DNA from 3 places in the Pseudomonas marincola genome. Region 3 is predicted to be linked to each of the others. Evidence: predicted binding sites of a transcription regulator. Region 3 holds the regulator's gene; each other region holds the start of a gene.
The links. The regulator sigma-54, encoded in region 3, starts transcription at its own class of promoters, with help from an activator protein. The targets are predictions, from matches to a motif close to ANTGGCATNNANNTTGCTNT.
Positions count from the first base shown of each region.

Region 1 (3,279 bases), 1.3 Mb from region 3:
GATATGCCGGAATCCATTCTGGTTCGCTTCAAGGGTAAAATGCAGCCTGGTATCACTCTGCGTGACCTGGTCCATGCAATCCCTTACTACGCCATCCAGAAAGGCCTGCTGACTGTTGAGAAGAAAGGCAAGATCAACGCCTTCTCCGGCCGCATTCTCGAGATCGAAGGTCTTGACGAGCTGACCGTTGAACAAGCGTTCGAACTGTCTGACGCCTCTGCAGAGCGCTCTGCAGCCGGTTGCACGATCAAAATTCCGGAAAAAGCCATTGGCGAATACCTGCAGTCGAACATCACCCTGCTGCGCTGGATGATCAGCGAAGGCTACGGCGATGCGCGCACCATGGAACGTCGCGCTCAAGCGATGGAAGCCTGGTTGGCTGAACCGAAGCTGATGAGTGCTGATGCCGACGCCGAATACGCTGAAGTGATCGAAATCGACCTGGCTGACTTGAAAGAGCCAGTGCTGTGCGCACCTAACGACCCGGACGATGCACGTCTGCTGTCGAGCGTTCAGGGCGAGAAGATCGACGAAGTGTTCATCGGTTCGTGCATGACCAACATCGGTCACTTCCGCGCTGCCGGTAAGCTGCTGCAAAAAGTCACTGGCGGTATCCCGACTCGTCTGTGGCTGTCGCCGCCGACCAAGATGGACGCTCACCAACTGACTGAAGAAGGCTACTACGGCATCTTCGGCAAAGCCGGTGCGCGCATGGAAATGCCGGGTTGCTCGCTGTGCATGGGTAACCAGGCACGTGTTGAAGCCAACTCCACTGTGGTGTCGACTTCTACCCGTAACTTCCCGAACCGTCTGGGCGATGGCGCCAACGTGTACCTGGCCTCTGCCGAACTGGCAGCGGTTGCTGCAATCACCGGCAAACTGCCGACGGTTGAAGAGTACATGGGCTACGCGAAAGACATCGACAGCATGGCTGCCGACGTTTACCGCTACCTGAGCTTCGACCAGATTGCCGAGTTCCGTGAAGCCGCTGCGAACGCCAATATCCCGGTTGTTCAAGCTTAAGCTGCACGCGCTTAGCGTCTGAAAAAGCCCCGCCTCGTGCGGGGTTTTTTTATGCCTGAAACAAGCCCGAACACAGGCGTAACCGCTCAGTGGCACATGGCTTGCTTATATCGAGGCATGCGCTGCAAAGGTGGAGCGCATGGTCTGACAATGGCGTCGTTTCTGTTCTGCTTTAAGCAGTCACGGATACGACGCTTTTTTGTGTTGCGAAAGGAACGGGCAATGAGCGATAGCACTCGTCGCAGTGATGTACTTGATTGGGTTAACGGCTCAGACGCACCCGAAAAAAGCGTACTCAACCTGGGGTTTATGGCCCTCACAGATTCAGCATCGCTGATAGTGGCGGCAACACAAGGCTTTGCCCAGCCCTACGGGTTGACCTTGAACCTGCAGCGTCAGGCGTCCTGGGCCACGCTGCGCGACAAGTTGCTCAGTTCCGAACTCGATGCAGCTCAAGTGCTGTACGGGCAAATCTATGGCACGCATCTGGGTATTGGCGGCCCTGCCACAGACATGGCCATTCTCATGGGCCTCAATCAGAACGGTCAGGCCATCAACCTGTCGGCGCAACTGATGCAGGCCGGCGTGACCAATGGCGAGGCACTGCACCAGCACGTGCATCATGACGGTGCAAAACTGACTTTCGCCCAGACCTTCCCAACTGGCACACACGCCATGTGGCTCTACTACTGGCTGGCCAGCAATGGCATCCATCCACTTGAAGATGTACGCACCGTAGTAGTGCCGCCAGCGCAAATGGTCGAGCATCTGCAAGCGCAGCGCATTGATGGTTTTTGCGCTGGCGGGCCATGGGGCGCACTGGCGGTCGATCAGAATCAGGGTTTTACCGTGGCTACCAGCCAAAGCATCTGGGCCGATCACCCGGAAAAAGTGTTGGGGGTTACCCGCGAATTCGTCGAGCTGTACCCCAATACGGCACGCGCACTGACCATGAGCGTGCTCGAAGCCAGTCGTTTCATTGATGAAAACCCGGAAAACAAACGCAGCACTGCCAAGCTGATCAGCAGCAGCGAATACCTCAATGCGCCGCTGTCGAGTGTCGAGCCGCGCTTTCTCGGGCATTATCAAGACGGCCTCGGCAACGCTTGGGCTGACCCGCATCCGCTGCATTTTCACGCGGGCGGCGCGGTCAACATGCCGTACTTATCAGATGGCATGTGGTTCATGAGCCAGTTCCGCCGCTGGGGTTTGTTGCGTGAAGCCCCCGACTACCTGGCAGTTGCGCAGCAGATACATCAGCTGGAACTGTATCGTCAGGCCGCCACGGCGCTGGACATCAAGATTCCAGCGCCTATGCGCAGCAGCACCCTGATGGACGGCAAGTGCTGGGACGGCCTCGATCCCGAGCGCTACGCCAAAAGTTTCGATCTGCACGCCTTGAGCACTCGCTCAGGCATTGCCAACTAACAGGCAGGAGACCGAAACATGATGCGCGTTCTACTGATAGACGACACCCCGAAAAAAGTCGGACGCCTCAAAGCCGCGCTGATCGAAGCCGGTTTTGAGGTAATCGAAGAGTCCGGGCTGACCATCGACCTGCCCGCCCGCGTCGAAGCGGTAAGACCTGACGTGGTGCTAATTGACAGCGACTCACCGGGGCGGGATGTGATGGAGCAAGTGGTCTTGGTCAGCCGCGACCAGCCACGTCCAATTGTGATGTTCACCGATGAACACAACCCGGCGGTTATGCGTCAGGCGATTCAGTCTGGCGTGAGTGCTTATATTGTCGAAGGCATTCATGCCCAGCGTCTGCAACCGATTCTTGATGTGGCAATGGCGCGCTTCGAGAGTGATCAGGCGCTACGTGCGCAGCTGCACGCCCGCGACGCTCAACTGGCCGAACGCAAGCGAATCGAACTGGCCAAAGGCCTGCTCATGAAGATGAAGAGTTGCGATGAAGAAGCGGCCTATACCCTGATGCGCCGCCAGGCCATGAGCCGTCAGCAAAAACTGATTCAAGTGGCTGAGCAGATCATCGCGATGAACGACCTGCTCGGCAGTTAGCGGCTGTTATCGACCATAAACTGTACCGGCAAAATAGTGACTGCTGCGTTGCAATACACAGTCACGCGGCGCTGTCAGCGTTCGGGCAACCGTTTGCGCAGCAGCGAAAACGTCCGGCCAGCTCTGAGTCGGCTCGACTGTGTGGCAAGGCCAGCCGGCTTTTAGCCTGAGGAGCAACACTGGCCTGAAGCTAATGCCTCTGCATGCCCCGCGCTAGACAAGCCGCTCAGG
Region 1 is NZ_LR215729.2:2,647,449-2,650,727, forward strand. It holds gene acnB (bifunctional aconitate hydratase 2/2-methylisocitrate dehydratase) at 1-1,023, shown strand, start outside; gene PMYSY11_RS12250 (CmpA/NrtA family ABC transporter substrate-binding protein) at 1,246-2,451, shown strand; gene PMYSY11_RS12255 (ANTAR domain-containing response regulator) at 2,470-3,048, shown strand.
Region 1: a site for sigma-54 is predicted at 1,112-1,131, ahead of PMYSY11_RS12250 (CmpA/NrtA family ABC transporter substrate-binding protein). Genes of this name have one in related genera too.

Region 2 (3,279 bases), 1.1 Mb from region 3:
TGAAGGCTGGGGTGTGACGCAGGAGCTCAAGCGTCTAAACCCTTGATTCAGTGACATCCGCGTCACCACACCGGCTGGTTACAGGCTAGCCGGTGTATCACCCAAGGCTCGACCGCACCGCCTGCATGCCGCAAACTTGGCGCAGGAGGCTGTTATGACCGATATAGTAATTCTGACCCACATTGATTATTGCCACCCTGGCCACCTTGCCCGGGTGCTGGATGAGGCGCAGCTGGATTTCAGCGTGCTGCGTGTTGATCTGGGTGAGCTCGACGGCCTTGACCTCGACCGGCCCAAGGCGGTCGCCATCATGGGCGGGCCCATGAGCGTTAATGATCCCTTGCCGTGGCTGCAAACCGAAGTCGCTGCGTTGCAGCACTTTATCCGGCGCGACATTCCCATGATCGGCCATTGTCTTGGCGGCCAGTTGCTGGCCAAGGCGCTCGGTGCGCAGATCCACAAAATGCCCTACACCGAGAGCGGCTGGCAAACCCTTGAGCGTACGCCCGCGGCGGCGCAGAGCCCGTGGTTGAGTCATCTGCCAGAGCAGTTTGATATTTTCCAATGGCATGGCGACACCTTCATGCTCCCCGACGGCGCGCAGCCTCTGCTGCGAAACCCGTGGTGTGAGAATCAGGCATTTGCCTGGGGCGATAAGATTCTGGCGCTGCAAGGTCACCCCGAAATGACCGAGGAGCTTGTCCGCCAATGGCTGGGTGACTGGTCGCACTTGCTTGATCCATCCGAGCCGAGCCAGCAATCGCTGGACACGATGCTGAGCAATCTTCAACAGCGCGTGCGTGATCTCAATCGCACTGCCGAAGGTTTTTACCGGCATTGGCTGGCCATGATGGCGGCTTGATCTGTACGGCAACGGCTCGGATTTGTGCGTGCCCGGGCCTGCCCATTTGCCGAATCAAAACGGTCGGCAACAACGCTGAGGGCAATGCTCGCAAACATCAGGCCGGTCAGTTGTGATGCAACACCCAGCTATGCTCCTGACGGGTGTTGGCGCCAATTATGAAACTTGCATGAACCTAACGAGTGGTTTGTTGCTGCAAAAGTGGCTGGCGCGTACAAGTAACACCTTGATGCAAACCTTCTGCGCAAAATGTGCTTTGGTTTGGAGCATTGGCTTTGCTGGGCGCAGTTCACGTGGGCTGTTTTGGTGCGGCTCTGTTTTTCGTGGGCTATAACTAATTGATTAATAACAATTAATCAGACTGGCTCAGGCCTTGCAATGCTCCACATCAATCGGGTGACAAGGAGCAGAGCATGGCCCGCAGCTTTTATGACGAAATGTATATGGCCAATGGTGAGTGCCGTTCACATTATCGTGACTTCACCCGCTGGTTAGCCGAAACCCCGCAAGATCTGCTGGCGCAGCGCCGCCGTGAAGCCGACCTGTTATTCCACCGTGCTGGGATTACCTTCACGCTTTACGGCGATGATCAGGGCACCGAGCGGCTGATCCCATTCGACATCATCCCGCGCAGTATCCCAGCCAGTGAATGGGCCGTGGTCGAACGGGGCTGTATCCAGCGTGTTCAGGCATTGAACATGTTCCTCACCGATCTCTATCACGATCAGAGAATCATCAAGGCCGGTGTGATTCCAGCCGAGCAGGTGCTGGCGAACGACTGTTACCAGTTGGCCATGCAGGGGCTCGATCTGCATCGCAACACCTATGCGCACATTGCCGGTGTCGATCTGGTGCGCGATGGCGACGGCAGTTATTACGTCCTCGAAGACAACCTGCGCACGCCCAGCGGCGTGAGCTACATGCTCGAAGACCGCAAAATGATGATGCGCTTGTTTCCCGAACTATTCGCGGCGCAGCGGGTAGCACCGATTGATCATTACCCGAGCCTGTTGCTCGACACGCTGCGCGCCTCATCACCGCTCGACAATCCGACCGTGGTGGTGCTCACGCCGGGGCGCTTCAACAGTGCCTATTTCGAGCATGCGTTTCTGGCGCGTGAGATGGGTGTCGAGTTGGTCGAAGGCGCGGACCTGTATGTGCGTGACGACAAACTGTTCATGCGCACCACTGCGGGTCCCAAGCAGGTCGATGTGATTTACCGCCGCCTCGATGATGCCTTCCTCGATCCGCTGGCCTTCAACCCGGATTCAATGCTCGGCGTACCCGGGCTGCTATCGACCTATCGCTCGGGCAATGTGGTGCTGGCCAACGCCATTGGTACCGGGGTGGCGGACGATAAGTCGATCTATCCCTACGTCGATGAAATGATTCGTTTCTATCTCAGTGAAGAGCCGATTCTCAAGAACGTACCGACCTGGCAGTGCCGTAAACCGGCAGATCTGTCACATGTGCTGGCTAATCTGAGTGAGCTGGTAGTCAAGGAAACTCAAGGCTCGGGTGGCTATGGCATGTTGGTGGGCCCCGCAGCCAGTAAGGCAGAGATCGAGGCGTTTCGCGCCCGCCTGATCGCCAAACCACATGCTTACATCGCTCAGCCAACCTTGTGCCTTTCGACCTGTCCAACCTTTGTTGAGCAGGGCATTGCACCGCGGCATATCGACTTGCGCCCATTTGTGTTGTCTGGCCGCGAAACCCGGCTGGTGCCGGGCGGTTTGACGCGTGTGGCGCTGCGTGAAGGCTCTTTGGTCGTCAACTCATCGCAAGGCGGTGGCACCAAGGATACCTGGGTCGTCGAGGACTAGAACAAGGGCAATGCGCAGACTGCATTGCGGGCTATCAACAAGACAACAAGGAGGGTTTATGCCAAGCATTGATCACACCACGTTCTGCACCGTTTTGGCTGCAGGCCTCCGCGTTGGCACATTACTGTGAGCATGGGCTGATTATGTTGAGTCGAACTGCCTCGGATTTGTACTGGATGTCGCGTTATCTGGAACGTGCTGAAAACCTCGCACGGATGCTCGATGTCAGTTATTCACTGTCGCTGATGCCACAAGACGGCAGCAAACATGGCCTCGATGAATTGGCCATGCCGTTGCTGATTACGGGCACGCTGGACGAGTACCTGGAAAAGTACGGGCAGATGCATGCCGAACGCATGCTGACCTTTTTCGCTCTCGATCCGCAGAACCCGGCGAGTATCTATTGTTGCCTGCAAGCGGCCCGTACCAACGCGCATGCAGTGCGTGGGCGCATCACGGCGGACATGTGGGAGAACATCAACTCAACCTGGCTGGAGATTCGCGGCATCTCCGAGCAGGGGCTTGGGCGTTACGGTATCAGCCACTTCTGTGAGTGGGTCAAGCAGCGCTCGCACCTGTTCCGTGGCGCTACGT
Region 2 is NZ_LR215729.2:2,761,198-2,764,476, reverse strand. It holds gene PMYSY11_RS12835 (ribonuclease E inhibitor RraB) at 1-46, shown strand, start outside; gene PMYSY11_RS12830 (type 1 glutamine amidotransferase) at 155-862, shown strand; gene PMYSY11_RS12825 (circularly permuted type 2 ATP-grasp protein) at 1,276-2,685, shown strand; gene PMYSY11_RS12820 (alpha-E domain-containing protein) at 2,829-3,279, shown strand, end outside.
Region 2: a site for sigma-54 is predicted at 1,223-1,242, ahead of PMYSY11_RS12825 (circularly permuted type 2 ATP-grasp protein). Genes of this name have one in related genera too.

Region 3 (3,279 bases):
AGTTTGTCTGTTAGTAAATCGATTGCTGCGTACATGTCATCGTGTTCAGCGTTGGCAACGACTTCGCCGCCCGCTATGTGCAAGGTCGCTTCAATTTTCTGCTTGAGCTTCTCGACCTCCATGATGACTTGTACATTGGTGATCTTATCGAAGTGGCGTTCTAATCGACTGAGTTTCTCCTCGATATAGTCACGCAGGGCGTCGGTCACATCCAGCTGGTGTCCACTGATGTTGACTTGCATACCGCTTTCTCCTTGTTGCCGTGTAGTAGTGACAGGCAATTTGCCTGCCGCCGGAACACTGAAGCTTGCTCACTTACCCTGTAGCGGTTCTGCGGTGCTGTGTAACGCTGTTTGACGCGGGTTGTGTTGCCTCAAACATGTCGGACCTGCATATCACCCAGAGTAAGCAGATTGTCTGCCGGGTCGCTTCGGCTTCTGCCGTGCGCTTTGCTCAGCCCTGATATCAGTATGGCTGTTTTGCAGGAAAGCACAGGGTTTGCTTTGGCGACTCCCTCACATTAATCGTTTGCGCTCGCTGGACGGTGCTATGCCGAGTGACTCACGGTATTTGGCAACGGTGCGGCGAGCGACTTGAATACCTTGTGCCTCCAGTAAACCAGCGATCTTGCTGTCGCTCAATGGCTTTTTTGCATTTTCCGCAGCAACCAGTTTTTTAATGATTGCGCGAATCGCTGTCGACGAGCATTCACCGCCTTCAGAGGTGCTTACGTGGCTTGAGAAGAAATATTTCAACTCGTAAATGCCGCGTGGTGTGTGCATGAATTTTTGCGTGGTGACGCGTGAAATCGTCGATTCGTGCATACCGACTGCCTCGGCAATATCGTGCAGAACCAGCGGTTTCATGGCCTCGTCACCGTAGTCGAGGAAGCCGCGCTGGTGCTCGACAATCTGCGTGGCAACCTTCATCAGGGTTTCATTGCGACTCTGCAAGCTCTTGATGAACCAGCGCGCCTCCTGCAACTGATTACGCATGAAGGTGTTGTCGGCGCTGGAGTCTGCGCGGCGCACGAAACCAGCGTACTGCGGGTTGACCCGTAAGCGCGGCATGGCTTCCTGGTTGAGTTCTACCAGCCAGCGGTCATTGTGTTTGCGCACAATGACGTCGGGGACTACATACTCCGGCTCGCCAGACTCGATTTGCGAGCCGGGGCGCGGGTTGAGGCTCTGAATCAGCTCAATGACCTGACGCAGTTCGTCTTCCTTGAGCTTCATGCGGCGCATCAGTTGGCTGTAGTCGCGGCTGCCCAGCAGGTCGAGATAATCATTTGCCAGACGCTGGGCTTCAGCCAGCCAAGGTGTTTTTGCGGGCAGTTGGCGCAGCTGCAGCAACAGGCACTCGCTGAGGGTGCGTGCGGCAATGCCGGCGGGCTCGAACTGCTGAATGCGGTGCAGAACGGCTTCGACTTCATCAAGCTCGATGTCGAGTTCCGGGTCGAATGCGCTGACCACTTCGTCGAGGGTTTCTTCGAGATAACCCTGCTGATTGATGCAGTCGATCAGGGTCGCCGCGATAAGCCGGTCTTTGTCCGACATTGGCGACAGGTTGAGTTGCCACAACAAATGGCTTTGCAGGCTTTCGCCTGTCGAGGTGCGCGTGGTGAAGTCCCACTCGTCATCGTCGTTGCTAGGCAGGCTGCTGGCGCTTGTCTGATAAACGTCTTCCCAGGCGGTATCAACCGGCAGCTCATTGGGAATGCGCTCATTCCACTCGCCATCTTCCAGGTTGTCTACGGTTTGCGACGGTTCCTGATAAGTCGGTTCCTGGAAATTGGCCTCTTCCTGATTCGGTGAGGCAGCCGTTTCCGCTCCGTCAGCCATAGGGTCGGAATTATCGAAGTCGTCGCCATCTTCTTGGCGCTCGAGCATCGGATTGGACTCCAACGCCTCCTGAATCTCTTGTTGCAGATCCAGGGTTGAGAGTTGAAGTAGGCGGATGGCTTGTTGCAGCTGAGGCGTCATCGTCAGCTGCTGGCCCATCTTCAGGACTAGCGATGGTTTCATTGCAGACCTTATTAACCGGCGTCTATGCGCAATCCACTACAGGGCATTTGAGCCACAAGGAGGCAGAGTATATGCCTTTCCCCGTGGCCTTTGCCTAGCACTGCTTTTGAGTTTGGGCATGATTCGGCTAGAGCCTGAACTCATGTCCCAAATAGACTTCTTTTACAATCTCGTTGGCCAGAATGGCTTCGGAGTCACCTTCGGCAATCAGTTGGCCGTCACTGACAATGTACGCAGTTTCGCAAATATCCAGCGTTTCGCGAACGTTGTGGTCGGTGATCAGAACGCCAATACCTTTGGCTTTCAGGTGGTGAATAATCTGTTTGATGTCCCCGACCGAAATCGGGTCCACCCCGGCAAATGGTTCGTCGAGCAGTATGAATTTAGGCGCCGTGGCCAGTGCGCGGGCAATTTCAACCCGACGACGTTCACCACCCGACAAGCTCATGCCGAGATTATCGCGGATGTGGTGAATATGAAATTCTTCGAGAAGGCTTTCCATCTCCGCGTGACGCGCAGCACGGTCGAGCTCCTTACGGGTCTCGAGAATCGCCATGATGTTGTCCGAGACGCTGAGCTTGCGAAAGATCGACGCTTCCTGCGGCAGGTAACCAATGCCGGCGCGCGCGCGGCCATGCATCGGCAGGTGGCTGACATCCAGGTCGTCGATCAAGACGCGACCCTGATCAGCCTGCACCAAACCTACAATCATGTAGAAGCAGGTGGTTTTACCGGCGCCGTTAGGCCCGAGCAGGCCAACAATCTGTCCGCTTTCGATGTTCAGGCTGACGTCACGCACGACCTGGCGGCTTTTATAGCTTTTGGCCAAATGCTGGGCTTTCAGAATCGCCATCGTTATTCGGCCGCCTGTGGTTCAGCTGGTTTGCTTTTCGGCTGGATAACCATGTCGATGCGCGGGCGCGGTGTGGTGATCTGGTTGCCCGTGGCGCGACCGGCATTAACGATCTGACGCTGCGTGTCGTAGACGATTTTCTCGCCTTCGAAGGTATTACCTTCTTGAATGACCTTGGCCTGATCGATCAGGACAATGCGATTCTTGCTGGCAAAGTACTGGATGGTAAGGCCATAGGCTTTAACCAGTTCTTTGTCTTCTGCGGGCTTCTGCTCGTAATAAGCCGGTGTGCCGACAGAGGTGAACACGTCGATATCACCTTGAGCAGTTTGCGTGATCGTCACGGTATTGCCGGTGATCTTCATGGTGCCCTGAGTGATGATCACATCGCCGCGGTACACG
Region 3 is NZ_LR215729.2:3,900,334-3,903,612, reverse strand. It holds gene hpf (ribosome hibernation-promoting factor, HPF/YfiA family) at 1-242, opposite strand, end outside; gene PMYSY11_RS18030 (RNA polymerase factor sigma-54) at 516-2,024, opposite strand; gene lptB (LPS export ABC transporter ATP-binding protein) at 2,152-2,877, opposite strand; gene lptA (lipopolysaccharide transport periplasmic protein LptA) at 2,880-3,279, opposite strand, start outside.